3 regions of the Desulfosporosinus meridiei DSM 13257 genome follow, and region 3 is predicted to be linked to each of the others. Evidence: riboswitches for the same ligand, from Rfam matches in the RefSeq annotation. Region 3 holds a riboswitch; each other region holds the start of a gene.
What was found. Region 3 has a riboswitch for S-adenosylmethionine ahead of DESMER_RS01520 (homocysteine biosynthesis protein). Riboswitches for the same ligand answer to the same signal wherever they lie in the genome.
Positions count from the first base shown of each region.

Region 1: it holds a riboswitch for S-adenosylmethionine, as region 3 does, so the genes downstream of both, DESMER_RS02190 (homocysteine synthase) here and DESMER_RS01520 (homocysteine biosynthesis protein) in region 3, are expected to answer to the same signal.
Region 2: it holds a riboswitch for S-adenosylmethionine, as region 3 does, so the genes downstream of both, DESMER_RS03635 (methionine ABC transporter ATP-binding protein) here and DESMER_RS01520 (homocysteine biosynthesis protein) in region 3, are expected to answer to the same signal.

Region 1 is NC_018515.1:471,168-477,996, forward strand. Features, by position in the region: gene DESMER_RS02175 (YggT family protein) at 1-139, opposite strand, end outside; gene cooS (anaerobic carbon-monoxide dehydrogenase catalytic subunit) at 350-2,266, shown strand; gene metA (homoserine O-acetyltransferase MetA) at 2,369-3,292, opposite strand; gene DESMER_RS02190 (homocysteine synthase) at 3,466-4,758, opposite strand; SAM riboswitch class I at 4,827-4,933, opposite strand; gene crcB (fluoride efflux transporter CrcB) at 5,116-5,490, opposite strand; gene DESMER_RS02200 (LysR family transcriptional regulator) at 5,765-6,691, shown strand; gene DESMER_RS02205 (radical SAM/SPASM domain-containing protein) at 6,761-6,829, shown strand, end outside.
Region 2 is NC_018515.1:781,321-788,149, forward strand. Features, by position in the region: gene DESMER_RS03620 (ATP-binding protein) at 1-187, shown strand, start outside; gene DESMER_RS03625 (MetQ/NlpA family ABC transporter substrate-binding protein) at 268-1,119, opposite strand; gene DESMER_RS03630 (methionine ABC transporter permease) at 1,210-1,896, opposite strand; gene DESMER_RS03635 (methionine ABC transporter ATP-binding protein) at 1,886-2,911, opposite strand; SAM riboswitch class I at 3,009-3,107, opposite strand; gene DESMER_RS03640 (YerC/YecD family TrpR-related protein) at 3,287-3,592, shown strand; gene hisZ (ATP phosphoribosyltransferase regulatory subunit) at 3,615-4,763, shown strand; gene DESMER_RS03650 (6-phosphofructokinase) at 4,888-5,967, shown strand; gene DESMER_RS03655 (type I restriction-modification system subunit M N-terminal domain-containing protein) at 5,991-6,473, shown strand; gene hisG (ATP phosphoribosyltransferase) at 6,720-6,829, shown strand, end outside.
Region 3 is NC_018515.1:293,407-300,235, forward strand. Features, by position in the region: gene DESMER_RS01500 (ammonium transporter) at 1-812, shown strand, start outside; gene DESMER_RS01505 (P-II family nitrogen regulator) at 830-1,168, opposite strand; gene DESMER_RS24610 (hypothetical protein) at 1,411-1,542, opposite strand; gene DESMER_RS01510 (peroxiredoxin) at 1,613-2,173, opposite strand; SAM riboswitch class I at 2,541-2,671, shown strand; gene DESMER_RS01520 (homocysteine biosynthesis protein) at 2,916-4,112, shown strand; gene DESMER_RS01525 (NIL domain-containing protein) at 4,117-4,518, shown strand; gene DESMER_RS01530 (UPF0280 family protein) at 4,519-5,283, shown strand; gene DESMER_RS01535 (CapA family protein) at 5,861-6,829, shown strand, end outside.

The sequences.
Region 1 (6,829 bases), 180 kb from region 3:
GGCTTTTTGGATTTGCTCCCAGAAGCTTAAAAACTAGGCGGAAGGCAAATAAGACCTCCAGGACACCTAAGATATAATAAACAATATTCTTAGCCTTTAAATAATCGGGGTTAGTTTTTATATCCGTACCTTCGTTCATTAGGAACCCTCCAATAATCAGTTTTATAGTGTTTTTAGCTTTCCATTTTTAAATACTTACTATTACATATAGAGTAGATTTACTGAAAAAAATATGAAGTAGACGATAACACTACCCCATTGACTTGGTATACAAACAAGTAGAACCAGTACATAAATAGGGTGTTTAATGGGCAAAATTTTTTTAGTAATGATAGAAGGGAGATAGGAAATGACGGAAACTATCCAAGAGAGAACTGAAGGGCGATTGAGTTACCATGACTCAGTAGAAGAGATGATGCCGCGTATCCGTGAGGATGGAATGTCTAATGTCTTTGACCGCTGGGTACAGCAGGAGAAAATCCGTTGTAAATTTTGTTTGCAAGGATTAACCTGTCAACAATGTTCTCAAGGTCCCTGTCGCATTAGTGAAAAAGGAGGGCAGGATAAAGGGGTCTGTGGCATTGGCCCAGATGCTATGGCTATGAGAAAACTGCTTCTCCAAAACATAATGGGAGCAGGAACTTATAGCCATCATGCTTATGAAGCATTTAGAACTTTACGGGCAACGGGAGAAGGAAAAACCCCTTTTAAAGTTACAGATGTTAATAAGCTTAAATGGATGTGTGAAAAACTTGGACTCAATACGAATCAGGATACTAACCAGATGGCCATACAATTAGCAGATCTGCTTAATACCCAAATGAGTATTGGAGCGGATGAACCTAATCTGATGGTTGAAGCCTTTGCTCCTAAAAAACGCAAACAGGTATGGAAAGATCTACATATCTATCCTGCTGGGGTTAACCATGAAGAACAAAATTCGGTTGCCAGCTGCTTGACTAATGTTGATGGGGATCATGTTTCTTTGGCCCTTAAAGCAATGCGCTTAGGCTTGGCCACCATTTATAATGCTCAGATCGGTTTGGAAATGACCCAAGATATCTTGTTCGGTACCCCTAAACCTCATGAGGTCAATGTTGATTTAGGAATTATGGATCCGGACTATGTCAACATTGTCTTTAATGGGCATCAGCCTTGGCCAGGTGTTGCCACCATTCAAAAGGCTAAAATGCCGGAAATTCAAGCAAGAGCGAAAGCAGCCGGCGCTAAAGGACTTAGAGTGGTGGGATCTATTGAAACAGGACAAGAACTGGTGCAAAGATTTGGCATGGACGAGGTATTTGTCGGCATGATGGGGAATTGGCTGACCATTGAGCCTCTCTTGGCAACAGGAACAGTGGATGTCTTAGCTATGGATGAAAACTGTTCTCCGCCAGCTATAGACATGTATGCCGAGCAATATCAAATTTCCTTGGTCAGCGTCAGTACAATTATCGGTGTCCCTGGGCTCCAACATAAGATCCCCTATCATCCGGAACAAGTGGATACAATGGTTGATCAACTTATTGAGATTGCTATTGAGAACTTCAAAAAGCGAAAAGGGAAGGTTACACCAAAGGTTCCGCAAATAACCCAAAAAGCAATGGCCGGATTTTCCACTGAAGCTGTTTTGGAGGCCCTAGGCAATAAGCTCGATCCGCTTGTGGATGTGATTGCAGCCGGGAAAATAAAAGGTGTTGTAGCCTTGGTCAGTTGTTCGACAATAAGAAATGGCCCTCAGGATTGGAACACAATCAACTTGGCTAAAGAACTGATTAAGAGAGATATCCTGGTGGTTGCCGGAGGGTGTGGAAATCACGCTTTAGAGGTCGCGGGGCTGTGCAACATGGATGCTGTTAAACAGGCCGGTGCCGGGCTAAGCGAAATTTGCGGTGCCTTAAAAATCCCTCCCGTGCTAAGCTTCGGAACATGTACGGATACAGGGAGAATTTCCATGCTCGTTACGGCATTAGCAGACCATCTGGATGTTGACGTACCTCAACTGCCCATTGCGGTCACTGCCCCGGAATGGATGGAGCAGAAAGCGACCATTGATGGAATTTTTGCAGTAGCCTATGGAGCCTATACTCATCTATCCCCAACACCCTTTGTCACCGGTGCTCCTCAACTTGTCCAATTACTGACCCAAGATGTGGAGGGATTGACCGGAGGAAAGGTTGCTCTCGGAGATGACCCTGTAGAAGTGGCCAATAATATTGAAGCGCATATAGTGTCTAAGCGGAAAGGTTTGGGGTTAAGCTCCTAACCCAGCGGCCAGGTAAAATAAACTCCTCGACTTCGTGTTAAAACGATGGCGAGGAGTTTTAGCTTAGATGTGACAAAGGGATAAGCATTAATTCTAGGTTGTTTAACGTGCCCCTAAATCGTAGGGGGTCTCTTGATAGACGTAGTAATTCAGCCAGTTTTGAAAAAGCAAGTTAGTATGGGAACGCCAGTTATGAATAGGGGTTTTGGTGGGGTCATCCTTGGGAAAATATGCTTTAGGCAAAGCTATAGATAACCCCTTGGCGATGTCCCGGTCGTACTCCTCCTTTAAAGTTAAGGTATCGTACTCTGAGTGCCCTGTTACAAATACTTGCCGTCCATCTTTGGAGACAACAAGGTAAAGACCTGCTTCACTCGATTCTGATAGAATTTCTAATTCAGGGTGTGCTTCAAGGTCTGAGCGCCTAACTTCTGTATGACGAGAGTGGGGAACATAAAATTCATCATCAAAACCACGGAGGAGCTGCATGCCGTTTAGGCCGCTTTTGTTGACATTATGCCTGAAGATCCCGAACATTTTCTCAGCCAGAGGGTACTTAGGAATTCCGTAGTGATGATATAGACCGGCCTGAGCTGCCCAGCAAATGTGAATCGTTGAAGTTACATGAGTAGTTGTCCAGTCGAGAATAGTTTGGAATTCTTCCCAGTAAGTTACCTCCTCAAAGTCTAAGTGCTCCACCGGTGCTCCGGTTATAATCATGCCGTCAAACTTTTGGGCCTTGATCTCACTAAAACTTTTATAGAATGAATCTAGATGCTCTTGGGCGGTATTTTTAGAGACATGGCTTTCGATATGCAAAAGTACAATGTCTACTTGTAAAGGCGAATTGCCCAGTAATCTTAATAGCTGTATTTCAGTAGCCTGTTTAAGAGGCATGAGGTTGAGGATTACAATTTTCAAAGGACGGATATCTTGGTGAAAGGCGCGTTCTTCTCCCATGACGAAGATGTTTTCTTGGTGTAAAATATTAAGTGCCGGCAGATTCTCAGGTATTTTGATAGGCATAAGATAACTCCTTTCAGGCGCGAGGGTTGATGGGGAAGTTCAAAGCTTAATAACTATCCCATCAGCGGTTGGCGCAATTTATATTAGAAAAAGATCAAAACCTTCTAGTAAATAAAAGGATCGTTTCTAAGTTGCGTGCCCCAAGTTGCTGGGACTTTCCTAAGGGCAAAGTGTTAGGGACGCTGACTTGCCAGGAGGGCCTGATCTAAATCATCCAACAGGTCAGCAATTGTCTCGATTCCAATGGACAGTCTGATCATATCCGGTGAGACCCCTGCGCTGCGTTGGGATTCTTCATCAAGCTGTTGATGAGTGGTGCTGGCCGGATGAATGACTAAGGATTTAGCATCCCCGATATTAGCTAAGTGAGAGAAGAGTTGAAGGTTGTTAATGAATTTTTTTCCTTCGTTAAGGCCGCCTTTGAGGCCGAAGGTAAAGATTGATCCCGACCCTCTGGGTAGATATTTTTTAGCAAGTGTATGGTAGGGGCTCTTTTTAAGACCAGGATAGTTCACCCAAGTTACTAATTCATGCTGATCTAAGAATTCTGCTACTTTTTGGGCGTTTTCAACATGACGTTCCATACGCAAGGGAAGCGTTTCTAATCCTTGCAGGAATAGGAAGGCGTTAAAGGGAGAGAGGCAGGCTCCTGTATCTCTAAGCAGGGAGACTCTAGCCTTTGTAATATAAGCGGCATTTCCACAGGCTTCTGTAAAGACAATATCGTGGTAACTGGGATCGGGTTGGCTAAGCCCCGGGAACTTTCCGTTGTTCCAGTTGAATTTTCCGGAGTCGATAATCGCTCCTCCGATTGAAGTACCGTGTCCGCCAATAAATTTTGTTGCTGAATGAACTACAATGTCTGCTCCGTGTTCGATGGGGCGACATAAATAAGGTGAGGCAAAGGTGTTGTCAACAATTAGGGGAATGCCGTTCTCGTGAGCGATATCGGAAATTATCTCTAGATCCGCAATGTTAATAAGCGGATTCCCGATGGTTTCAGTATATAGAGCCTTGGTTTTAGCCGTGATTTTTGAGCGATATTCCTCCGGTTTGTCAACATCTACGAAATGAACCTTGATGCCCAGTTTGGCGAATGTGTAGTTGAACAACGTGAAAGTACCGCCGTAAAGAGAGCTGGAAGCAACTATCTCGTCTCCGGCTTGAACAATATTTAAAAGGGCATAGGTAATTGCAGCTTGGCCGGAAGCAGTAGCGAGAGCGCCGATACCTCCTTCCAGAAGAGCTAGGCGTTGTTCGAAAACATCTTGGGTAGGATTCGTAATTCGAGTGTAAATATTGCCGGATTCTTTGAGAGCAAATAAATTGGCTGCATGATCAGTGTCATTGAAGACAAAGGAAGATGTCTGGTAGATTGGAACAGCCCTCGAATTTGTGGCGGAATCAGGGCTTTGCCCTCCATGTAAGGAAATTGTTTCGATACCCAGTTGTCGTTTTTCAGTCATGCTAACTCCTCCTTAATAAATAGAAACGACCACTTCAAGAGAAGCGGTCGTATATTATTTACACGCTACTCTCATCTCTCAGAACCTAAGGTTCTGCTGGAATTAGCACCTTATAGCTTACGCTATCGGTTGCCGGGCATCATCGGGCCAGTCCCTCCGCCACTCTTGATAAGAGAATTCAATATTTAATTGTCTTACTTGGAATATAGCTTACTATAAAACAAAAAATAATTCGTGTCAACAGAGGGCTGTCTGCCAATTTGTGACAAAAAATTATTGAGAAAGGCAAGCTAGGCACAGACTGAACTGTAGACACGGAAATTCAGCCAAGAGGATCGCTTCCGAGTCTAGAAGGGCTTAGAATAAACGAGCTAGGTTTACTCCTAAAGCAACTCCGGAAAAACCAACGACAATGCTGAGTATGACATACAATCCGGCTGTGATTAAACTTCCCCCTTCAAGTAAGGAAATTACTTCAAAACCAAATGTGGAGAAAGTGGTAAAGGCCCCCAAAAAACCAACACCAATTCCCAAACGCCAGAAAGGACTTACATTAAGTCGTTCAACAAATAATATATGCAAGAAACCCAGGAGAAAGGCTCCCGAGATATTTATAAGAAAGGTGTGCAGGGGAAAGCTGCTATTCCATTTGTTGGAGATCCATACTCCAAGACTATAGCGGGAGAGGGCACCGAGAGCCCCTCCCACAGCAATGACTAAGGCAGTTTGCATTGTTTTCAACCTCTAATTCTGAAAATTTAGGATCAACGAATAAAAATTTAGATCAGTAAAGGGAATCAACTAGAATCTTATATATAATAATATATTGGTTGAGTGTTAACCACAAGGAGTTAAAGCCTGAATAGTTTCAAACGTCAAGGTTAGATGGTCTGTGTAAGTTGGCTGACGTTGTGAAATTTTGAGAAAAGAAGTATTATTATACAAAAACTACAAAATAAAAGTTTTGGCATAAATTAAACAGTTTTAAAAATAAGAGGGTGTAATCGTGATTATTGATCCATTGAGAATTTTCGTTACTATAGTTGAGAACAAACATTCTTCTCTTGCAGCTGAAGAACTTTATTTAACTCACCCGGATGTGAATTCTCAGATTCAAAGTTTAGAAGAGGAATTAGGCTCAAAGCTTATAGATAATACATCGAAGCATTTAACCCTTACGCAGTCCGGTGAAATTTACTATGGATATGCAAAGCAAATATTGCTTTTGCAGGATAAGGCCAAACAGGAAATCAAGCAGTTATCGAATGTGGTTACAGGGGATTTAAGGGTTGGAGCGAGTTATACCATTGGAGAATATATTCTACCCTCTGTAGTGGCAGAATTTGCAGCCAGATATCCAAAAGTAGAGATTGATACCGCTATTGCTAATACGCAAGAGATAATTCATGCAGTACAAGAAAACTATTTAGACATTGCTCTTGTCGAAGGAGAAGTCGATAATTCAGATATTATGATTCGTCCAATCATGGAGGATGAAATTATTTTAGTAGTACCTAATCAACATCCTTTGGCAAGGCTCCCTATAGTTACTTCGGAGCATCTCCAAGACCAAGTATGGATTCTTAGAGAAAGTGGTTCAGGAACTCGTGCGTTCAGTGATAAGCTTATAAAAGAATGGGGAATAGAGGTTAGGAAAACCTATGTTTTTGGAAGTGGTCAAGCAGTTAAACAGGCTGTAACAGCAGGTTTAGGAATCGCCTTAGTCTCCCGTTGTATTGTAAAAAAAGAGTTGAATGCCAAGGAATTGAAGTCAATCAGAATTAAAGGAAAGCGATTAACCCGTTCTTTTTATTTAATCGGGTCTAAAGACCAAGAAACGGCCTCAGAGGCTATAAAGGCTTTTATGGAACACCTATTTGCCCTAGAGGCTACTTCGTGGAAGAAAATCGGAAAGAAAGGTCTGGATATTTAAACCCACAGGGTATTTTTGCTGAGGATATAAGAATAAGTCTGAGAGTGGTAGAGAGGAAGGGTGACAAATATGAAAGATGTTGTTGAATTAGTTTTTCATCCAACACCATCTATCGAACGTCTTTACTTAGAATTGACC
Region 2 (6,829 bases), 490 kb from region 3:
TCAGGGTCGTGGAGTTGATCCGGAAATCCTTGATAGATTAGGCACCCCATTCTTAACTACTAAAGAAAGTGGCACCGGACTAGGCCTTGCAATATGCCAAAGCATAGCTGTTCGTCATAAAGCCTCCATTAATTTTGATTCACAGGGTACAGGTACAACTGTTATTGTGAAATTCCCCATAAACTAAGAAAAGCCACCCCAGACGGGGTGGCTTTCAATATAGGCGCGAGGGTTCTGGCATCTGTCCCTACATAATCAGAACAAACATTAAAATGCTGGAACAATAGAACCTTTGTATTTGTCTTCGATGAACTTTTTAACCTCGGGGGAGGTCAGAGCTTTAGCAAGTTTCTGTAAAGCAGGGTCGTCTTTGCGGCTGTCTTTGACAACAAGGATATTTGCATAAGGAGATTCTTTGTCTTCCATAATGATGGAATCATTAAGAGGGTTGAGCCCGCCTTCTAAAGCGTAATTGGTATTAATTACTGCAGCAATAATCTTAGGATCTTGGAGTACTCTAGGAAGCTGTGGGGCATCAAGAGGAGTGACTTTCAGTTGTTTTGGGTTGTCTTGAATATCATTGACGGTTCCCTTAATTCCCACGCCGTCTTTTAGTTTGATAATACCTGCTTTGGAAAGGAGAGCAAGAGCGCGGCCGCCGTTTGAGGGGTCATTAGGAATGGCAATGGTATCTCCGTTTTTCAGCTCATCAAGCTTGGATATTTTTTTAGAGTAGACGCCCATTGGTTCAATGTGAACGTTGGCAATTGAGACATTCTTTAAGGAATGATCGGCATTAAAAGAGTCTAGATAGGGAGTATGTTGAAAGAAGTTTGCGTCGATATCTCCAGAATCTAAATCTAAGTTAGGGCGGACATAATCGGTGTAACTAACAATCTCCAGTTCGACACCTTCTTTGAGCAGTGCGGGCTTAATAAATTCTAGGATTTCAGCATGAGGAATTGGGGTTGCACCAACTTTAAGTACTTTGGCAGAAGGTGTATCAGATCCGGTTTTGGGAGCTTCGGTTTTACTGCCGCAGCCTGAGAGTATGAGAGAAAAGGTGACTAAAACAGTGGCTAAAAGGGTCAAATAGCGGTGGTTCTTAATTCTTGACATTTTTTTCTCCTCCAATTTGTTTAGTTTTTGCCATAGCTGGGAATGACAGATCTTGTTGCTTGAATCCGGATAACTTGGGTAGTCACGAACCTAATTAGTAAGCTTGCGTGCCAGGGTTGTTCCTAGGGATTGTATAATCTGAACAATCACGACGAGAATGATGACAGTGACAATCATGACATCGGTTCGAAAACGGTTATAGCCATATTGAATGGCTAAGTCCCCTAATCCGCCTCCGCCAACGGTACCGGCCATAGCGGTGTAACCGATGACACTAATCGTCGTGATGGCGACGCCTAGAATCAGTGAAGCTTTCGCTTCAGGAAGAAGAACCTTTTGAATAATTTGTTTAGGAGAGGCCCCCATTGACAGTGCTGCCTCGATCACACCGTAGGGAACTTCTTTAAGAGAGGTTTCCACTACACGGGCGACAAATGGAGCGGTGGAGATCACAAGCGGAACGATAGCTGCTGTTGTGCCAACAGAAGTTCCGATTATTGAGCGGGTAAAGGGGATTAAAGCTACCAATAGAATAATGAATGGAGCAGAACGGAGTATGTTGATGACGGTTCCTAAAGTTCGCTCTACCCATGGGTTGGGTAAAATATGGCCTGGCGATGAGACGACCAAAATAATCCCTAAAGGTAGTCCAATCAGGTAAGCGAGTACAGTCGAGGCGAAAACCATATAAAGGGTTTCCCCTGTAGCAGGTATAATCAGCTGTAATAGAAGATCCCCTACTGAACCAGGGAAAAGACTTCCCACATTAAAGCTCACGTTTAATCACCTCCACTTTTAAATCTCTGGATGTCAAATAGTGATGAGCTTCCTTGAGTTGTTCAGGACTTCCTTGAAGCTCAAGGGTTAATGTGCCAAAAAGTGTGGATCTTAAATGATCGATGCTTCCATAGAGGATGTTAGCTCGAACTTCACAGGTTCTAAGCAAATCAGTGATAATTGGATCAGAAGCACGTGTGCCAAGGAATTGAATGCGAACAATTTCTGAGTCTGGGTGAGTTGCCAGTTCCTTCAATAGGTCCGCGGGAAGTTCATTTGGAAAAACTGTCGAGACAAATTGACGAGCGATGTCCGACTGAGGTTTTATAAACACAGACTCGACAGGGCCATTTTCCACGATGTGGGCTGCGTGAATAACTGCTACATGGGTACAGATTTCTTTGACAACTTTCATTTCGTGAGTAATCATAACGATCGTTAAACCAAGTTTTTGATTAATATCACGAAGTAGGTTCAAGATGGAAAGGGTGGTTTGTGGGTCTAAGGCAGAAGTTGCCTCGTCGCACAAAAGAACTTGTGGCTTTGTGGCGAGAGCACGAGCAATACCGACTCGTTGTTTTTGACCACCGCTTAACTGCCCGGGGTAAGCCGTTGCTTTATCTTCCAGACCTACCAGATGAAGAAGCTCTTTAACCCGTATTGAGATCTCAGTTTTAGGTACTCCGGCAATTTCTAAAGGGAAGGCAATATTTTCAGATACTGTTCGAGATTGAAGAAGATAGAAGTGTTGAAAAATCATACCGATATTCTGGCGCGCTTTCCTAAGTTCTTTACTTGAAAGAGCGGTCAATTCTTGCCCGGCAACAATGATTTTGCCGCTTGAAGGTTTCTCAAGTAGATTTAAGCAACGGACAAGGGTGCTTTTTCCGGCGCCGCTCAATCCGATTATGCCATAAATTGTTCCGGGTAATATGTTTAAAGATACATTATCAAGAGCCATGACTTGTCCCTGAGGGGACGAGTATTTCTTAACTAGTTGTTTAATCTGAATCACATGTGCACCTCCTACAATCTTTCTGGACGCTTATTCCCTGGTATTTATACATAACAAAACTCCGCGAAGAAAACCCGCGGAGTACCATTCGGTTTTCCTCTTATCTCCCAGATTTCTCTGCAGGAGTTAGCACCGTGCATCTAAGCCGGTTGCCGGGTTTCATCGGGCCAGTCCCTCCACCTACTCTGAATAAGAGTCTTTTATGAGGTTTTATTACATTAGTGTACTATGGAATGTCTATATATTAGCATAGAGAAGATGAGGTTTGCAATAGGGATATTGGAGGAAATTATTGAAAAGAACTTGACAATATGGCAACGCTTTAATAGATTAAAGGAGAACAGTGATTACTGTTTTACTGAGGAGGGGTATGCCGTGTCAAGTGATGAGCGTTTACAGAATCCCTTAAACGATGCTCTAGTTGAAGCAGTTCTGCTATTAAAAAACAAAGAAGAGTGTTATCGGTTCTTTGAAGATATTGCAACAGTTGCAGAGATTAAAGCCCTGGCCCAACGCCTTGAAGTTGCTAAGATGTTGCAAAAGAACGAGACCTATACTGCAATTACGGAAGTGACGGGAGCAAGTACCGCGACAATAAGCCGGGTAAAACGTTGCTTGAATTTTGGAGCAGACGGATATCAACTTATATTACGACGTTTAAAGGAACAAAGTGAAAAATAGGTGCAGGTGAAGGAGAGTCATAATGCTTAGAACAAATTTAGGTTTACGTATTCCAAAAGGGATGCGGGATTTGCTTCCTGAAGAAATCTCAGTCCAAGAGGGTTTAGAGGAAAGAATTCTAGAGCTATTTAAGCAATGGTCGTATCAAAAGGTATTAACCCCTACCCTAGAGTATTCTGCTTGTGTTCAACCAGATGTTGAACAAGAGGATTCATTATATAAATTCTTTGACCGGGAAGGGCATATACTGACTCTTCGACCAGAGCTAACGATACCTATTGCGCGACTTGTAAGCACACGCATGCGTGGCGGCGAATTTCCATTACGCTTATGTTATGGTGCAGATGTTTATCGGAACTCCAACGTCAGACACAGGGAATTTCGACAAGTAGGAGTTGAACTTGTGGGGTCTGACCAAGAGCTTGCCGATGCAGAAGTGATTGCTCTGGCAGTTGAGGCGATGGCTGGCTTAGGTTTGAAAAATTACCAGTTTAACCTGGGACATATGGGTATCTTTGCTGGGCTTATGCTGGAAACGGGAATTGAAAAAGAGCTGCAAGCTAAGCTGGAAGAGGTGTTAGCTCGTAAAGATATGGTTGGTGTGGAAAGCTGTGTCAGACAAAGTGGTTTACCAGAACGTGTCCAGGAGCTATTACTTCGCCTGCCCCATTTTCGTGGAGGGGAGGAGATTCTCGATGAAGTCCTGGGTTGGAGTGAGCAACCCGCAATTCAGCACGCTGTAGAAAGCTTAAGAAAGATCTACCAATACTTAGAGGATTTTGGAGTTCAAGCAAATGTATCCTTAGATTTAGGTATATTACGAGGCTTCTCATATTACACCGGAGCCGTTTTTGAAGGGTATGTACCAGGAATAGGTTTTCCCGTGGTAGAAGGGGGACGTTACGATGATTTATACGCGGACTTTGGCGTTCCACAACCGGCAACTGGTTTTGCTATACACCTGGGTAATTTGTTAGAACAATTTCCAATTCCGGTGGTAGAGGGTGCAGATATTTTAGTTTATGGATCAGATGCTAAGGAAATCATTCGTAGGTGCCGGGAACTTAGAGCTCAGGGCAAACGAGTGGAGATGTCTCTTGGAGTCTTGGGGGACGAGAAGGCAAAGTCAATGGCTCTCCAAAAGAGTATCAAAGAGATTTTGCGCGTTTAATATTTGTATAAGGCAATTTACCCCAGGCTCTAGAGGGGAATGTCCACCTGACCAAAGAATACTATTATGTAGGTAATGATATATAATAGTTTAATAGGAATACACTAGAAAATGGGGTGTAACAGTGCGAAAACTTGCGGTCCTTACAGGTGGAGGAGACTGCCCTGGACTTAATGCGGTGATTCGGGCAATTGCTAAAAGCGCTCAGGGATACGGAATAGAAGTATTAGGAATTAGAGATGGCTTTCGAGGTGCGGTAGAAGGGGATTTTGTACCCCTTGCGTTGAAGGATGTTTCAGGAATTTTACCTCGAGGAGGTACGATTCTGGGTACTACGAATAGAGACAATCCTTTTGCTTATCAAACCAAACTAAATGGAGTCAATCAAGCTGTAGATCGTTCAGATAATGTGATTCGTAATTTTAAGAAACAAGGGATTGACGCATTGTTAGCCATCGGTGGGGATGGGAGTTTGAATATCGCTTTGAAATTTGTGCATAAGGGCCTTAAAGTGATCGGGATTCCTAAAACCATTGACAACGATTTAATGGCTACTGATCAGACTTTCGGTTTTCAAACAGCGGTGGATACAGCCCAAGAAGCCTTAGATCGCTTACATACTACTGCTGAATCTCATCATAGGGTCATGGTACTCGAAGTAATGGGACGTTACGCCGGCTGGATTGCTCTGTATGCTGGGGTCGCCGGAGGTGCAGATGTGATCCTCATTCCGGAGATCCCCTATAACCTTAATCGAGTTGCCTTAAGCATTCAGAAAAGGGCCAAGCAAGGTAAAAAATTTAGCATTATCGTCGCAGCGGAAGGTGCTAAGCCCTTGGGGGGCGAAATGGTAGTCGAACGCCTGATGGAGGGACGAGTTGACCCGATTAAACTAGGAGGAATTGGTGCCAAAATAGGTCATGATCTTGAAGAACATTATGGAATGGAAACCCGAGTTACCGTTCTTGGACACCTCCAACGTGGAGGCTCCCCCAATGCCTATGACAGAGTTCTTTCGACTCGCTATGGAGCGGCTGCTGTAGACGCCGCCCTGGAAGGGGAATTTGGAATTATGGTTGCGCTTCAAGGAAGGGAGATTGTGCGAGTTCCACTTCAGGAGGCTGTTAACCAAATTAAACTTGTCCCACTTAACGATCCATTATTGTTAGCGGCACGCACTCTTGGAATGGAACTGGGAGATTAACCTTTTCGAAGGGGGAAATGAATATGAGTGATAAATTATCTTTAGATCAGCTTGAAAAGTTCATTGATGAAACCTGCGACTTTTTAAGAGGGGATAAGGATGCTGAGGAATTCGAAGAATATGTACTGGCAATTCTTTTTTTGAAGCGCTTAAATGATCGATTTAATTTAGACCGAGAAATAAGGCGTGAAAAACTTGTGCTAAAAGGATTGTCAGAGAGTCAAATAAGTAAAGATTTAGAGCAACGAGAATCCTATCGTTTATTTGTACCGACTATGGCGCGTTGGGATGTAGTAAAACAAGAAAAGCAGGATTTAGGTTCGTATTTGATGAAAGCTTTTGCCGAGATTGATGATAAGAATCGTGGCTGCCTTGGTCTGTTGAACACTATTGATTTTATGAAGACCACAGAAACAGGTGAAAGATATATGACTAATGCGATTCTAGCTGAACTGATGAGGCGTTTTGAGGAAATTAACTTAGCGGATGATCACTTGGCCTTCTAAATTATTCAGTAAAAATGTAAATTGTCCAGAGGACAGGGGCTCTGTTTTTGAACAGAGCTTCTGTCCTCGTGTTTTCTTAATTGATCTCCAAGATATCTGAGGATTTAAACTATTTTTATTTATGCTGAAGGGGTTGCCAGAGCAAACAGAGATTGATATAATTAATATATTAATACTTTAACTAACTAAAGCGTTAAAACAATACAACGTTTCTTATGCTACAGGATTTTGAGAGGGGATACCTTGGTGGATAAAGATTTTTTAACGATCGCTTTACCAAAAGGAAAGTTGTTAATTGATTCGACTCAATTGTTGAGTAAGGTTGGGATAGAGTGTGGTCATGTTAACGAGGATTC
Region 3 (6,829 bases):
GTGTTGGCGGCTGGATGCGTAATTTAGGAGTGCTTGATTTTGCAGGCGGCACTGTTGTGGAAGTAGCTTCCGGTGTATCCGGCTTGGTAGCAGCTTATGTTTTAGGTAAGCGCTTAAAGATTGGGTATGAATGGAACATTCCTCATCATATGCCTAATGTTCTCTTTGGTGGGGGGCTATTATGGTTCGGTTGGTTTGGATTTAATTCGGGAGGAGCAATGGGTGCAAATGGTGTGGCGGTGCTTGCCTTAGGTACAACACAAATTGCAGGGGCAGCTGGAATGATTGGCTGGGCTATGCTCGAATGGCTTCATCGTCGTCAAATTACAGTTTTTGGCGCGGTCAGTGGGATTATCTCTGCGCTTGTGGCTATCACCCCGGCAGCAGGTTATGTTTCAACAGTCAGTGCACTACTTATAGGGTTTGTTGCAGGTGGAATCTGCTATTTAGCAGTTAGTATTTTAAAAGCAAAATTAGGATATGATGATGCTTTAGATGTTTTTGGAATCCACGGAGTTGGAGGGACTTGGGGCACCATTGCAACAGGAATATTTGCCGACTTAAGCCTTAATCCCCAAGGCAAAAATGGTTGGATTAATGGGGGTGGTTTTGAACCCGTATTAATCCAGTTATCTGCAGTTATAGCTACTTATCTATTTGTAGGGATAATGACATTCGTTATCTTGAAGGGTATTGCCATAATAACTCCTCTTAGAGCAAGCGATGAGGAGCAAGTCAATGGCTTAGATTTAACTCAGCATAGAGAAAAGGCCTATCCTGATTTTGAATTAAGTGAAAATGTTTATATATAGGAACTATTAATTGGATTTTAGAGGGCAGCATCACCATGTTCGCCAGTTCGAATGCGGACAGCATCTGCTACGTCATACACAAAAATTTTACCATCACCAAATTCACCTGTTTTTGATGTTTTGATAATAGCTGCAATAACTTCATCTACTTTATTAGATGAAACTACAGCTTCCAACTTTATCTTTGGTAAGAGTCGAGTAACAATTTCTTGACCCCGGTATATTTGAGTATAGCCCTTCTGATTTCCGAACCCTGAGACATTAGAGACGGTCATCCCATTTACACCAAGGTCTGATAGAACAACCTTTACGTCATTCAGTTTTTCAGGTCGTATAATAGCTTCAATTTTCTTCATAGTACCACCTTTATTTAAGTATTTTTAACAAAATCAGTTAATCCATTCCATTATATCAGATAGCATTCTTATATTACATCATTATAAACCAGAAGCCGGGCTCATGCCCGGCTTTGTGGGGTTTTTTTCTTAAAAGGGGAGTTTTTACCCCTATCAGGTTTCCCAGTTTGTGCTTTATCTGTTGTTCTATTTGACATATCCTACCTCCTGGCATTTTTATTCATAGGAAATTCAATATAATTTTAACCCTTATAAGTTGTTTCCTGATCTTTTCCGTAGTCAGTTCTTCCATCTTGATCCGGTTGATGACTATATGGCAAATCTTCACGTTTGGGGAATTTCCTTTTGATTAGCTGAGACTGATCCTGGTTCATATAATTCCTCCCTTAACGTTGGAATACGTTTAGAATACCCTATGAATAAATAATTATGTCCAAGTTCAGATTAGATTTTCCCAACGTATTTAAAATCCTTTAAGATTCCGGTCATTCCAGGTTTCCAGTAGGCTGGAACTCCTTGGCCAGTCATCTCTTCATAAATCAGCCCCTGAATAATGCGAATGACCTCTTCAATGTTGCGTCCTACTTCAGGTGGATAGAGACAAGAATACTTGACTTTCCCACTAGGAGATATGATAAAGGTCGCTCTGTAGGGTATTCCTAATTCTTTTCTGAGGACTCCGTACTGATTTGAAATGAAATGAGATCGATCTGTTAATAAAGGATACCAAACCGTACGTGCAGAGGGGGATGTTTCTGCGAAAATCTTATGAGAATAGACGCTGTCTGTGCTAATTGCTAACACTTGAACACCAAGTTTTTGAAGTGTCTCCTTCTGAGCAGCCACGGCTGCTAATTCAGTCGGTCAAACAAAAGTAAAATCACTGGCATAGAAGATGAGGAGAATCCATTGACCAATAAAATCATTTAGATGAATGGTCACTTTTTTTCCTCTTACATATGCCTCTGTTTCAAAATCCGGTGCTAGTTGTTCTGGACAAATCATGCTAAAACCTCCCCGAAAAACATTTGATTTACTTTATGCTCTCGAGGTATATCTTGACATGATTGTAGGAATCATCTCTTCTTTTAACAGCGGTATTGTAAACAATAAACAAAAAGAGATCTCCTTAGAAATAAAAAGGAGATCAAAGAAGAGGACTAACTACATGAAGAAAAATGAAATAACTTACCACTAGTATATGTAGGAATATGTCGATTATATTATGTTTTATTTATGAAATATTTTACAATTCTGCGAATAAATTAATTCTGTATAAGAATACGTGCAAAAGACTATAAAGACTTGTAAAGAATTATATTGACAGGGTATCAGTGAAATGTTAGACTCAGCATAATGAGTTGAATATATGCTCTTATCCGGAGTGGTGGAGGGACTAGCCCTATGAAACCCGGCAACCAGCTTAATACACGCTAAGACGAAACTGGCGTGGACAAAGCATGGTGCTAATTCTTGCAGGATTAATTTCCTGGCAGATAAGAGGAGTGTCGAATAAACGAGATTTTGACCTCTTCTATCACAGAAGAGGTCTTTTCTATATAGTAACCAGTTTAATCTAATTGTCCTATTAGCAAGCAATATTTTCCTCATAAGGCAAAAACACTTGATATTTTAGTTCAGCTTATCCAAGGGATAGGTGCGAACTTGAACTTCGAACCTGATTTTGGTAAATAGTCTTAGGCTAAAGTCAGTGGGTAACACGTAACAAATCTGGAGGTGGAGAGTCATGAGTGTTGAAAAAACGTATGCAGAGATTAATTCGAAAATCAGGGAAGGCAAAGCAGTGGTTGTGACTGCCGAGGAGCTTATTACTCTTGTAGAGGAAAAAGGTCTTTCCAAAGCAGCGCAAGAGGTTGATGTTGTAACTACTGGCACATTCGCTCCGATGTGTTCCTCAGGTGCCTTTTTAAGTTTTGGACACACAAAACCACGAATGAAAATGCAAAAAGTTTGGCTGAACGGAGTATCCGCTTATACGGGTATCGCAGCTGTTGACGCTTATATTGGGGCAACAGAGATGCACGAAGACGATCCGTTGAACAGCAATTATCCGGGTGAATTTCGATATGGAGGAGGGCATGTTATCGCTGACCTCGTTGCTCGCAAACCTGTCCAACTAAAGGCCTTAGCATATGGTACTGACTGTTATCCGCGCAGAAACCTTGAAACAACCATTACACTGGATGACATCAATGAGGCTATTTTGTTTAATCCTCGAAATTGTTATCAAAACTATAATTGCGCTGTCAATTTAACCAATCGCACGATTTACACCTATATGGGAATGATCAAACCACAAATGGGGAATGCCAACTATTCAACATCAGGGCAACTTAGCCCTCTATTGAAAGACCCCCATTTTAAGACAATCGGAGTTGGTACGAAGATTTTCCTTGGCGGTGGGATTGGTTATGTCGCGTGGAATGGTACGCAACACTTTCCCTCAATGATTGACGCCGATGGAAAGGAACTTGGGAGTGCAGGTGGAACCCTTGCTCTTACAGGGGATCTGAAGCAGATGAGCCCGCGTTGGCTTGTTGGTACAAGTTATCTAGGCTATGGGGCAACACTTAGTGTAGGAGTTGGTATTCCAATCCCAATTTTAAATGAGGAAATTGCTCGCTACGCTGCTAAAAAAGATGAGGAGCTATTTGCTCCTATTGTAGATTACGGAGAAGCATATCCATCATTTACACCGGGAAATCTGGGATATGCCAGCTATGCAGATCTTAAGAGTGGTAAGATTATTGTCAACGGCAAAGAAGTACCTACGGCACCTTTGTCTAGCATGCCTAGAGCTCGCGAAATTGCTGCAACCTTAAAAGGGTGGATTAAGAAGGGAGACTTCCAGTTGACTGAACCGGTTAAAAATCTCCCATCACCTGCTGATGGCTTTATTGCGCACAGTATAAAGGAGGATTGATTATATGTCGCCGAAGAGAATAGTGCTGCGTTTTGGTACGGATATTTCGGTAAAGCCCATTGTATACCGACTCGTAAAGGATTATGATTTAGTGGTCAATATTGTGAAAGCCGATGTTAATCCCAAAAAAGAAGGTACAATGATTTTAGAAGTTACGGGAGATCAAAGTGAAAACGGGCTAAACTATTTGCGTGATCTGGGGGTTTCAGTGCAAAACCTCAATCAGGAAATCGTGCGCAATGAAGATAAATGTGTCATGTGTGGAGCTTGTACAGGAGTTTGCCCGACGGGAGCCTTATATATGGAGCGGCCATCTATGGAAGTGCGCTTTGATGGGGATCAATGTGTTTTTTGCCAGCTTTGTGTGAAAGTCTGCCCAATGTGGGCGATGGAGGTTCGTCTATAATTGAATTATACGGAACGAAGTTATCGGCAGCAGCACCGCCAGGAGGATTTAGTTCATTTTCAGCTCGGTATTAATGAGACTGATCTTGATATTGGTATTAGAAAAGAACGCTTTTCTCCTGAGTTAGTTAAATGGGTCGAAGAAACCATTCGAGCTTGCCGAAAACCTCTTGAAGACTATATTCAAAAAGATGAGGATTTCGTGAGGTCACTAACCCCTTATACAGTTTCTCAAGATGCCCCTCCTATTGTTCAAACTATGGCAGAGGCTGGACGACTTGCAGGGGTTGGGCCGATGGCTGCAGTTGCCGGTGCTGTAGCAGAATGGGTTGGCAAAGCAATTGCTAGACGATCCAGGGATGTAATCGTGGAAAACGGTGGAGATATTTTCATGCGAACTAGCCGGATTCGCAAAGTGGGAGTTTTTGCCGGGGATTCGCCTCTTTCTAATCAGATAGCTATTGAGGTTAGACCTAGTCAAACACCGTTAGGAATATGTACGTCTTCTGGTAAGGTAGGCCATTCTTTAAGCTTTGGCAAAGCTGATGCTGTAGTAGTCCTTTCTCCTTCTGTCCCTTTGGCAGATGCAGTAGCTACTGCTACCGGAAACTATATCCAAACAACGGATGATCTAGAAAAAGCTCTAGAGTTTGCTTCGAGGATAAATGGGGTTACAGGTATCCTTCTCATTAAAGATGATCGCCTAGCGGCATGGGGTAGTATAAAGCTTTTACCGGTTAATGCTGGAACATTAGTTAAAGATTAAATATTACAGTGCCTTCAGATAGTTACAGAGAAACTATATCTGAAGGCACAATTTGTTAGAATCCTGATTTGTTGTTGTTTTTTGGGCTCTCGTTGAATTAAAGGATCCCCAACAAGGCGTGCTTTAGAAGAAGGGTTTTAGCTTTATGCTAGGCTTTAGTTATAGTTTTATATTAAAGGAAAAGAAAGAAACCTCCCCGTCGGGAGGTTTAAAGTTTTTGCGCTAATGTCTTAAATTTCTTTTATATAACTGGTACAACACAAATTTAGCATGAATTGAGGAAGGAATCAATGCCCAGTTTTTAGGAGTTCTTATAAAAAGCAGTAAATTTGTTGAGTCAACATAAAATTTTATGTAACTAGCAGAACTTGGATGAAATTTTGGATATTTATAGAGGAGAAATCGGATGGATAGAGAAATTATTATAAAGAGGTGATACAAACTGAAAATTGCGAAGCCTTTAAGACTTTTAATAATGGTTTTCTTATGTTTAGTTTTATTGGGCTGCGGTGTTCAATCAGTGGTTGGGCCTGTTTCAAATCAAACTGTCCAACAAAGTGCTGAGGAGATATCAAAATTGTCCCGGTCAGTGGAACCAAAGGCCTCTGTCCCGAAATCGGTTACTTTAGTGGCAACAGGGGATATTTTAATGCACAATACACAAATTTGGTCTGGGCAACAGGCCGATGGATCTTACAATTTCAAGCATTTTTTTTCTTCGGTTAAACCCTTATTAGAATACGGAGATTATACCTCCGCGAATTTTGAAGCAGCTATGGCTGGAGGCGAATCTGGGTATACGGGTTATCCCAAGTTTAATAGCCCGGATGAAGTTGCAACCACTTTGAAAAATGCAGGATATGACCTTATTGTTACCTCGAATAATCATATTCTAGATAGAGGGTATTCAGGGGCCATACGAACCATGAGGGTCTTACGAAATGCTGGTTTAGATATCGTTGGAACCTATCAAAGCCAAGAGGAGAGGGACACTTATTTCGTTAAAGATTTAGATGGGGTTCGAGTGGGATATTTAGCTTACTCTTATGGAACCAATGGGGTTCCGGTACCAAAGGAGCAACCCTATTTCTTCAACTTTCTAAATAAAGAAATAATCTTAAAGGATATTGCTCAATTAAGACCTAAGGTGGATGTCCTAGTTCTTGTCTTGCACTGGGGAGTTGAATACAGCTTACAGCCCACTGCAGAGCAGCGAGAGTTAGCTCGATTATTTCTCGAGAACGGAGCAGATGTCATCCTGGGCAGTCATCCTCATGTGATTCAACCAATGGAAATTGTGAATATTGATAATCAAGATAAACTTGTTGTTTATTCTATGGGTAACTTTATTGGGGATCAGCACGGGGTTGATCGGAATAGCGGAGTGATATTAAACATTACCTTTCAAAAAGATCAAACAAAGGGAGAAACCCTTCTGAAAGAAGTTTCTTATACGCCGACCTATTCTCATAGTTATTTTGAGAATAAGCGCCGTCAATTTCGAGTTGTTTCAGTTGAAGACGCTATACGAAAAATTCAGGAGGGA